3 regions of the Isoptericola sp. NPDC056573 genome follow, and region 2 is predicted to be linked to each of the others. Evidence: riboswitches for the same ligand, from Rfam matches in the RefSeq annotation. Region 2 holds a riboswitch; each other region holds the start of a gene.
What was found. Region 2 has a riboswitch for S-adenosylmethionine ahead of ACFQ8E_RS12105 (methylenetetrahydrofolate reductase). Riboswitches for the same ligand answer to the same signal wherever they lie in the genome.
Positions count from the first base shown of each region.

Region 1: it holds a riboswitch for S-adenosylmethionine, as region 2 does, so the genes downstream of both, ACFQ8E_RS14075 (NADPH-dependent FMN reductase) here and ACFQ8E_RS12105 (methylenetetrahydrofolate reductase) in region 2, are expected to answer to the same signal.
Region 3: it holds a riboswitch for S-adenosylmethionine, as region 2 does, so the genes downstream of both, ACFQ8E_RS13985 (ABC transporter substrate-binding protein) here and ACFQ8E_RS12105 (methylenetetrahydrofolate reductase) in region 2, are expected to answer to the same signal.

Region 1 covers NZ_JBHTUY010000007.1:164,277-167,536, forward strand. Annotated here, with positions in the region: gene ACFQ8E_RS14065 (LLM class flavin-dependent oxidoreductase) at 1-974, opposite strand, end outside; gene ACFQ8E_RS14070 (flavin reductase family protein) at 992-1,558, opposite strand; gene ACFQ8E_RS14075 (NADPH-dependent FMN reductase) at 1,555-2,163, opposite strand; SAM riboswitch class IV at 2,186-2,317, opposite strand; gene ACFQ8E_RS14080 (NADPH-dependent FMN reductase) at 2,433-3,014, opposite strand; gene ACFQ8E_RS14085 (winged helix-turn-helix transcriptional regulator) at 3,170-3,260, shown strand, end outside.
Region 2 covers NZ_JBHTUY010000006.1:30,309-33,568, reverse strand. Annotated here, with positions in the region: gene ACFQ8E_RS12120 (carbon starvation CstA family protein) at 1-502, shown strand, start outside; gene ACFQ8E_RS12115 (YbdD/YjiX family protein) at 486-734, shown strand; gene ACFQ8E_RS12110 (NADP-dependent oxidoreductase) at 775-1,683, shown strand; SAM riboswitch class I at 1,777-1,883, shown strand; gene ACFQ8E_RS12105 (methylenetetrahydrofolate reductase) at 1,889-2,935, shown strand; gene metE (5-methyltetrahydropteroyltriglutamate--homocysteine S-methyltransferase) at 2,961-3,260, shown strand, end outside.
Region 3 covers NZ_JBHTUY010000007.1:144,914-148,173, reverse strand. Annotated here, with positions in the region: gene ACFQ8E_RS13990 (ABC transporter permease) at 1-353, opposite strand, end outside; gene ACFQ8E_RS13985 (ABC transporter substrate-binding protein) at 358-1,995, opposite strand; SAM riboswitch class IV at 2,068-2,181, opposite strand; gene ACFQ8E_RS13980 (carotenoid oxygenase family protein) at 2,363-3,260, shown strand, end outside.

The DNA of each region.
Region 1 (3,260 bases), on a different contig from region 2:
CCGGCGACGTCGCCCGACGCGGCGAGCTCGGCGAGGAGGCCGGCGAGGCCCGGGCCGTCGCCGGTGTACCGCAGCGCGCCCGTGCCCCAGCCGGTGCGCGCTCCCGAGGGTGTGGCGGCGTCGAGCTCGGCGAGCCGGGCGGTCGCGGTGCGGCCGCCGGCGTCGAGCACCACCTCCAGGTCGAGCACCGCCCGGGCGGCGCCGTCGGGCCCGCCGGTCCCCGCGGCCGTCGCGGCGCGTGCCGCCGCGCGGGCGGTGGCGACGTCGGTGCCGCCGACGAGCGCGACGTCGACCAGGGGCTCGGCGCGCACCGAGGGCGCGACGTCGGCGGCCGCCGCGAGCACCACGAGCTGACCCTGGGGCGGGCGCGGCGTGATGAGCGGGCCCTTGACGGCGAAGCTCTCGCCGACGAAGTCGACGTGGTGCAGCCGGTCGCGGTCCACGTAGCGGCCCGTGGCGACGTCGCGGATCACGGCGTCGTCCTCCCACGAGTCCCACAGGTCGCGCACGACCTGCACGACGTCGCGGGCCTCGCGGGCGAGGTCGGCGACGTCGTCGCGGCCGTAGGCGGCCGCTGTCTCCGGGGTGCGGGTCGTGCCGGCGAGCCAGCCGCCCCGGCCGGAGGCCGCGATGTCGAGGGACGCGAGCTGGGCCGCCACGTGGAACGGCTCCGGATAGGTGGTCGGCACCTGGGGCACCAGGCCGATCGCCGTGGTGGTGCGGGACACGAACGCCGCGCGCGTGACGGCGTCGAGCCGCGCGGAGGACGGCGACCCCGCGACCGCGGGCAGCAGGGCGTCGGCGAACGTGGCGAAGGTGACGCCGGCGTGCTCGGCGCGGCGCACCGTGCGGGCGAGCCGTGCGGCGGAGACGAGCTCGGTCACGGCGATCCCGGTGCTCGTGACGGCCGCGGGGTGCGCGCCCGCGCCGTCGACGTCGAGCCCCACGAGGAAGGGAGAGGTCAGGGTGGTCATGGTGCGGGGGCCGCCTCTCAGATCTGGGACTCGTCGCCGAGCCGGTGGTAGGTCCGGTCGAGGTAGACGAGCGGCGAGGCGTCGTCCGACCCGGACTGCAGCGCGCGCAGGGACACCAGGTAGCTGTCGCCGACCGGCGTCCGCTGCACCACCCGGGCCCGCACCCACGAGACCGCCCCGTCGATCACGGGCTCGCCCGAGGGCAGGGCCGTCCAGCCGCCGTCCGCGAAGCGGTCGATGCCGCTCGTCGCGAACCGGGCGGAGAGGTGGTCCTGGTGGTCGGCGAGGAAGCTGATCGCGAGCGTGCTGGCCTCCGAGACGGCGGGCCACGACGAGGAGGTGGACGCCAGCGAGAACGCCAGCAGCGGCGGCGCGGCCGACACGGAGATCACGGACGTGGCGGTGAACCCGACGGGGCGGCCCTCGTGCGCGAGCGCGACGACGGCGACGCCTGCCGGGTGCTGGCGGAAGACCGTCTTGAACTCGTCGGGGGACAGCTGGGGCTCGTCCTGCTGGGCCAGGAGCTCCTCGATCTCGGACAGGGCGGACAGGTCGGTGTGCGCGTGGGTGTGCTCCGTGGTCACAGGGCGGCTCCCGTCAGCTCGGCGGCGGTGGCGTCCGTCGTGGTGGTGGTCGTGGCGGTGGCGGCCGGCGCGGCGGGTACGCCGGCGGCGCGCCGCAGCGGCGTCGCCCAGCGGGCGAACCAGGGGTCGAGCGACTCGCCGAGGTCGGGCAGCTGCGCCTCGGTGAGGGTCAGGGTGCGGGTGGGCACGACGGCACCCAGCTCCACGAGGACGGGCCGCAGGTGCGCCTCGCCGGCGAGCGCGTGCGCCGGGTTGCCGGACACGACGAGCGGCACGACCACGACGCCCGCCAGGCCGTCCGGCCCGTAGAGGTCGAGGAACGACTTGAGCAGACCCGTGTAGGAGGCCTTGTAGACGGGGGTCGCGACGACGGCGACCGTGGCGCGCGCCAGGCGGTCCTTCGCCTCGTCGGCGGCCGGGTGCGCGGCCGTGAGGATCTCGCCCGCGAACGCCGCGAGCTCGATCGTCGCCACGTCCGTGGTGCCGAGCAGCTCGGCGACGCGGCGCCCGGCGGCCTCGGCCGCGGCCAGGGTGCGCGAGCCTTCGCGCGGGTTGCCGGAGACCACCACCACGGAGGCGGCGGAGGGGCGGGTGGGTTCGGTCATCGGGTGTACCTCGCAAGTCCGTCGATCACGCTTGCCGCGCGGCGTCTCGGCCCGCGGACGGGCCGGCCGGCGGCCTGGTCATCCTCCGGAGCACCCCGCCGTGACGTGGGGTTGCTGCCCAGCCAGCCGGGGCTTCGCGCTGGGGCTCTTGACCTGGGGCGGAGGTATAGCAGCCGTTTCGCAGAACGCCAGGCTGCTCCCGAGAATTCTCACGATCCGGACGCGGTGCGGTCCACGTCGACCGCGCCGCGTCCTCCCCGACGGGTCGGTCAGGCCGCGGCGGCCGCCGCCCGCGCCGCGCGGAGCGGCGCGAGGGCGTCCGACCAGGCCACCACCTGGTCCAGGAGCTCGTCGAGCGCGGCGCGCTGCCGGGGCTCCGGGTCGAGCTCGCGGTACTCGCGGAAGTCGTGGTGGAACGACAGCGCCACCTGCGTGCGGACCGTCGCGAGCTGCAGCTCGGCCGCGACCAGGCGCAGGTGCTCCACGGCCCGCGCGCCCCCGAGGACGCCGTAGCCGACGAACCCCGCCGCCTTGTCGTTCCACTCGGCGTACAGGTAGTCGAGGGCGTTCTTGAGGACCCCTGGCACCGAGTGGTTGTACTCGGGGGTCACGAACACGAAGCCGTCGAACGGGGCGACGGTCGCCGCCCACCGCCGGGTGTGCTCGCCGGCGTACTGCCCGCCCGAGGCGGGGACCGGCTCGTCGAGGTGGGGCAGGTCCTGCTCGGCGAGGTCGACCAGCTCGAAGCGGGCGTCGTCGCGCCGTCCCGCGACGTCGAGCACCCAGCGCGCGACGCGCTCGCTGTAGCGGCCGGGTCGGGTGCTGCCGGTGATGATCGCGATCGTCGTCATGGTGCGCCTTCCGTCGGGTCGGGACGATCTCGGTCGCCCCGACGTGTTGTGGTCGATGGCGGGAACCTCCGGTGACCGGTGCCCTATGCCCGGTCGGCCACCCGCACCATGAAGTGCGTCACGCACCCCGGGGTGCGGATCGGGACGGAGCGAGCATGGCGAGCACGGAGATCGGGGACGGCGCGGAGATCTGGGACGGCGCGGGGACCTGGGACGGTGCGGCGGGCTCGGCGTGCGCGGGCGAGG
Region 2 (3,260 bases):
CGCGATCGCGCTCGCCGTCGTGCTCGCCATCGTCGCGAAGCGGGGCCGCGCGTACTGGCGGTGGCTGTGGATCGTGGCCCTGCCGCTGGCCTTCACCGCGCTGATCACCATCTGGGCGTCGTTCGAGAAGATCTTCTCGGACGTGCCCGCGGTGGGGTACTGGGCGCAGCACCGGGCGTTCAAGGACGCGCTCGCCGCCGGCGAGACGTCGTTCGGCACCGCGCCCGACGTCGCGGCCATGGAGGCCGTGGTCCGCAACACCTTCGTGCAGGGCACCCTGTCGATCGTGTTCGTGGTGCTGTCGATCGTCGTGATCCTCGCGTCGCTGGTCGTGACGATCAAGGCGTTCCGCACCGGCGGCGGCGAGAACCACGAGGACGCGCCCGTCGCGTCGCGCCGGTTCGCCCCGGCCGGCCTGTTCGCCTCGTCGACCGAGAAGCGGATCGAGAAGGAGTGGGCCGACGCCGGCCTGCGGGAGTCCAGCGGTGCCGGGCACCACTGAGCCCCGCACCGGCAGGGTGCACGACGTCGCCCGGGCGCTGGCCCGGGCGACGTCGGCGGGGTGGGCGAGCCTCCGCTGGTACGTGCGCCAGGTGATGGGCGACGACGCCTACGCGACGTACGTCGCGCACGAGCGGTCGGCCCACCCCGGCCGCGCGCCGATGGGCGAGCGCGAGTTCTGGCGGGAGCACTACGCGGAGCAGGACCGCAACCCCGGCTCGCGCTGCTGCTGAGCGGCGCGCGCGACGGTGCCGGCCGGGTCAGGATGGGCGCGTGCGCGCGATCGTGTTCGAGTCCCACGGCGGCCCCGAGGTGCTGCATCTCGCCGACGCCCCCGACCCTCAGGCCGGGCCCGGCCAGGTGCGCGTGCGCGTCGAGGCCGCGGCCGTCAACGGCTGGGACGTGAAGTCCCGCGCCGGCACGACCGGCGGCCCGCCGCCGACGTCGCCCGTCGTGCCGGGCCTGGAGGTGGCGGGGGTCGTCGACCAGGTCGGGGACGGCGTGGCCGGCGTCGCGCCCGGCGACCGCGTCGTGGGCTTCGCCGTCGGCGGCGGGTACGCCGAGCTCGCCCGGACGTCGGTCTTCGCCCGCGTGCCCGCCGGGCTCGCCGCGACCGACGCCGTCACGCTCCCCGTCGCCGCCGAGACCGCGACCCGCGTGCTGCGCCTCCTCGACGTCCGGCCCGGCGAGACGCTGCTCGTGCACGGCGCCTCGGGGTCGGTGGGCGAGCTGGCCGTCCAGCTCGCCGTGCGCCGCGGCGCCCGCGTGATCGGTACGGCGTCGCCGCGGAACCAGGAGCGCGTCGCCGCCCTCGGCGCGACACCCACCACCTACGGCGCAGGGCTCGTGGAGCGGGTCCGCGCCCTCGCCCCCGACGGCGTGGACGCCGTCCTCGACACCACCGGCGCGGGCGTGCTGCCCGACTCGATCACCCTGCGCGGCGGCACCGAGCGCATCGTCACCATCGCCGACGACGCCGCGGCAGACCTCGGCGTCGAGGCCAGCTGGCGGTCCGAGCGCGACGCCGGCGAGCTCGCCGAGGCCGTCGACGCCCTCGCCCGCGGCGACCTCGTGACCACCGTCGGCGCGGTGCTCCCGCTGGCCGACGCGCCCCGTGCGCACGCCCTGGTCGAGAGCGGCCAAGCCGGCGGCAAGGTCGTGCTGGTGCCCCTGGTGCCCTGAGCAGGGCGTTCCCGGTCGCCCGGCATCCGCGATCGTCTCAGCAGGCGGTCTCATCCTCGCCCGTATCGCGGATGCTGCGTACGATCGCGTGACAAGCCATCCAGAGCGGCCGAGAGTCCTGGCTCGACGACGCCGCAGCAACCCGTTCTCCGACGGAAGCCTCCCGAGGACGAAGGTGCTCACGCCAGGATCGATGGAGTGACGCATGGTCGCAGAGGCATCCTTTTCGCCCACCACGGCAGCTCAGCCGGCAGTTCACCCGGCGCTGCCGGCACGCCCGACGGTCTCGTTCGAGCTCATGCCGCCGCGCCGGCCGGACGCCGCGCCCAAGTTCTGGGAGACGGCGCGCCGGCTCGTCGCCGCACGACCGGACTTCATGTCCGTGACGTACGGCGCGGGCGGCGGTGACCGGGCGACCGCCCGCCAGGTCGTCGCGACCCTGCTCGAGGGCACGCCCGTCCTGCCGGTGGCGCACCTGACCTGCGTGGGCGCGCACCGCGAGGACGTGTCCGCCGTCATCGACGACTTCCTCGACGCCGGCACCCGCGCGTTCCTCGCCCTGCGCGGCGACCCGCCGAAGGACCAGCCGGACTGGGAGCCGCCCGCCGACGGCGTCGCGTCCTCGATCGAGCTCGTGCACCTGCTGCGCGAGGTCGAGGCGCGGCGCTGCGCGACCGACCCCGGGGCCGCCCTGCGCGGCGCCGCCCGCCCGATGACGATCGCCGTCGCGACGTTCGTCGACGGCAACGTGCAGGCCGGCACCACCCGGGCCCAGGAGGTCCGGCGCCTCAAGGAGAAGCAGGACGCGGGGGCGAGCTTCGCCATCACGCAGCTGTTCTACGAGGCCGACTCCTACACCGACTTCGTCGCCGAGGCCCGCGCGGCCGGGGTGACGATCCCGATCCTCGCGGGGCAGCTGCCCACGACCGAGCCGCGCCGGCTCCGTCGCGTCGAGGAGCTCACCGGCGTCCGCGCGCCCCGGCACCTGCTGGACGCGCTCGACGCCGCGGGGGACCCGGAGGCGCAGCACGCCTACGGGACCGCGCGCGCCGTCGAGCTCGCCCAGCGCGTGCTCGACGCGGGCGCCCCCGGCATCCACGTGTACACGTTCAACAAGTACCGTCCCGCTCTGGACCTGCTCGAGGGTGTCCACCTCGGCGGACCGGCGCCGGCCGACGTCACGTCGGACGGCGCGGACCTGGCCAGAAGGCCGTGGGTACCGAGCATCCCGACCCAGGCTCCCGCCGTCTGAGCGGAGCCCGAACTCTGGAGTGCTCATGTCCACCACCAGCACCACCCCCGCCGCGGCATTTCCCGGCGGCACGATCCTCGGCTACCCCCGCATCGGGCGTCGCCGCGAGCTCAAGAAGGCCGTCGAGTCGTTCTGGGCCGGGCGCACCGACGCCGTCGACCTGGAGGTCACGGCCGGCGCGCTGCGCCGCGAGACCGCCCGCCGCCTCGTCGAGCTCGGGCTGAACCCCGACGACGGCTCCGTGCCGGGGTCGTTCTCCTACTTCGACCAGGTGCTCGACGTCGTCGCGCTGCTCGGCGCCGTCCCCGAGCGGTTCCGCGACCTG
Region 3 (3,260 bases), on a different contig from region 2:
CCCCCGACGACGGCGACCACCAGCGCCGTGCCGGTGAGCTTGAGCGTCTCGGGCAGGGCCTGCGCGACGAGCGTGGTCGCGGGTGCGCCGCTCACGTAGGAGGTGCCGAAGTCGCCGGTCAGCGCGGCGAGCAGGGCGGCGCCGTACTGCACGAGGACCGGGCGGTCGAGCCCGTACTCGGCCCGCAGCGCGGCCAGCTGGGCCGGGTCGACCTGGTTCACCTCGCCGCCACCGGACGCGACCAGGGCGGCCGGGTCGCTGGGCAGCAGGTAGAGGACGAAGAACGCGACGGTGAAGGCCGCCCAGAGGACGAACACCCCCTGCCCGGCGCGCCGCAGCACGTAGCGGGTCATCCGGTCACTCCTCACCCGCGCCGTCGGTGACCCAGGCGTCGTAGAAGTCCAGGCGCGAGGACGCCTCGAACGTCAGGCCCTGGACGCGGTCGCTCGCGGCGATCGTGGTGGACAGCTCGTAGACGGGGATGGCGTGCCCGCGCTCGATGAGGAGCCTGGACGCCTCGGCCACGAGCTTCTTCCGCTCCTCGGGGTCGGTGGCCGCGGCGGAGTCGTCCAGGAGCTGGTCGACCTCCTCCGCGTCGCGCTGGTTGATGTTGCGCGCGTTCGCCGAGAAGATCGTGCGCAGCACGTCGGCGTCGGACCGGGTGAGGTTGTAGTAGTCGAAGTCGAAGTCGCCGGCCTCGTTCGCCGCCTCCTTCTCGGCGACGGTCACGTGCTTGAGCTGCAGGTCGACGCCGATCTGGCGCAGCTGCTGCTGCACGAGCTCGAGCGGCTCGGGCACCTGCCAGAACGTCACGGTCGTGGTGAGCGTCTGCCCGTCCTTCTCCCGGATGCCGTCGGCGCCCTCGACCCAGCCGGCGTCGTCGAGGATCTTCTTCGCGCCCTCGGGGTCGTAGGCGAGCAGGTCGTCGGCGCCCTCGAACAGCGGCGTCGAGTGGGAGAGCACGCCCGTGGCCGGCTGGTCCTGCGGCGTCAGCACCGTGTCGACGATCTGCTGGCGGTCGATCCCCTTGACGAGCGCGGTGCGCACGGCCTCGTCGGCGGCCAGCGGGCTGGACTCGTTCGGGAAGAGGTTGAACACGACGCCCGGGTTGGCGCGGTACTGCAGCCAGAACCCGTTGCCGTCGAACTGCGGCAGGTCGACGGCGTTCAGCGCGGCGGTGGCGTCGATCTGGCCGGACTGCAGGGAGCCGGTGCGCACGCCGGCCTCGGGGATGACCTTGAAGGTCACGGTGTCGAGGTAGGCCTCGCCGGTGTGCGCGTTCGCCTCCGAGCCCCAGGCGTAGTCCTTGACCTTCTCCAGGACGATCTCCTGGTCCTGGGCGTAGGTCTGCACGGCGAACGGCCCGGAGCCCACGTACTTGCCGGCGCACCGGTCCTCGGCCGAGAGCTTCGCCGAGCCGGGCGACAGCAGGCCGAGGGAGAACGTCGACGTGGCCTGGAGGAACTGCGCGCTGGGCTCGTCGAAGTCGACGGTCACGGTGTGCTCGTCCACCACGGTGGTGCCCGCGTAGCCGACCAGGTACTGCGACCCGAGCGACGCCACGGCGCCGAGGTCGACGATAGCGTCGAAGTTGGTCTTGACGGCCTCGGCGTCGATCGGGGTGCCGTCGGCGAAGGTGGCGTCGTCGCGCAGGTGGAACGTGTAGCTGGAGGCGTCGTCGTTCACCTCCCAGCTCTCGGCGAGCCAGGGCAGGATCTCGCCCGACTCCGGGTCCTGGGCGGTCAGGGAGGCGACGGTCTGCCGGGCGGCCGCGATCGCGTCGTTGTTGCCGACCTGCTGCGGGTCGATGCAGTGCGAGTCCACCGTGATGGCGAACGTCAGGTCGCCGCCGGCGACGGGCTCGGCGTCGGCCGACGCGCCGGTACCGGTCGCGTCGGCGCCGCTCGAGCAGGCGCCCAGCAGGAGGCCGGCGGCCGAGGCGGCCGCGGCCAGCCCGAGGGTCCGGCGGCGGTGGGTGCGAGGGGTGGTGGTCATCGCGTGGCGTTCCTCGTGGTCGTGGCGGGTCGTCCCGGCCCCGGCGCGCTGCCGGGACCCGGTGGACGACCGGAGCCGTGCTTACCCCGCCGCGGGCGCGGCAGGGTCAGGTCGTTCCCGGAGCACCCCGTCACGTCGAAGGGTTGCTGGCCAGCGAGCCGGGCCTGGGTGCTGGCGCTCGTCACCTGGGCGGCAGGGAAGCGGCCCGGGGCCCGCGAGTCAAGGAATGCCGTGGTCGTCTCATATCTCGGATGCCTCCCCCTCGGGCCGGGCGTCCCGCCGTGCACGCGCCCGCTGCACTAGTGCACAGCCGCCGAGCGTCCCGCGTCTGTCCAGGTCAGGGGGCGTGCGTTCCTACGGTGAACCCATGCGCTACCTGGAAGGGCCGTTCGAGCCCGTCACCGAAGAGATCACCGCCTACGGCCTGCCCGTCACCGGGCGGATCCCGGCCGAGCTGAACGGCCGCTACCTGCGCAACGGGCCCAACGCCCTGGGCGTGGAGGATCCCGGCGTACACATCTGGGGCATGGGCCAGGGCATGGTGCACGGGGTGCGGCTGCGCGACGGCCGGGCCGAGTGGTACCGCAACCGCTTCGTCCGGACGTCGGGCTTCGCGCCCATGGTCCACGTGATCGAGCACGCGCAGCGCACGTTCGCCCTGGCGGAAGGCGGCCTCCCGCCCGCGGAGCTGGACGAGGAGCTGAACACGCTGGGGTCGTGCGACCTCGGCGCCACCCCCGAGGGGTTCATGGCAGGGGCGCACTCCAAGCACGACCCGCGCACCGGGGAGCTGCACTCGCTGTCGTACATGCCGGGCCGCGACGTCGTGCAGCACATCGTGACCGACGCCGGCGGGACGGTCACCGGCACCACCTCGATCCCGATGACCCGCACGCCGTTCATGCACGACTTCGCGCTCACCGAGAGCCACGTCGTGCTCTGGGACACGCCGCTCGGCTTCGACGGCCTCGAGTGCCGCTGGCTGCCGGACCACCCGACCCGGGTGGGCGTCATGCCCCGGGCGGGAGGCGAGGTGCGCTGGTTCGACGTCGACCCCGTCCACGTCAGCCACACGCTGAACGCCTACGACGACGGCGACTCGGTGGTGGTCGACGTCATCACGGCCGACGGACCGTTCGACCCCGCCGCGCCCGGCGCGATCCGCCCGATGCTGGACCGCTGGACGATCGGGCCGGGCACGATCCACCAGCAGCGGGTGGACGACCGGCCGCAGGACTTCCCGCGGGTGAACGAGTCGCGCCTGA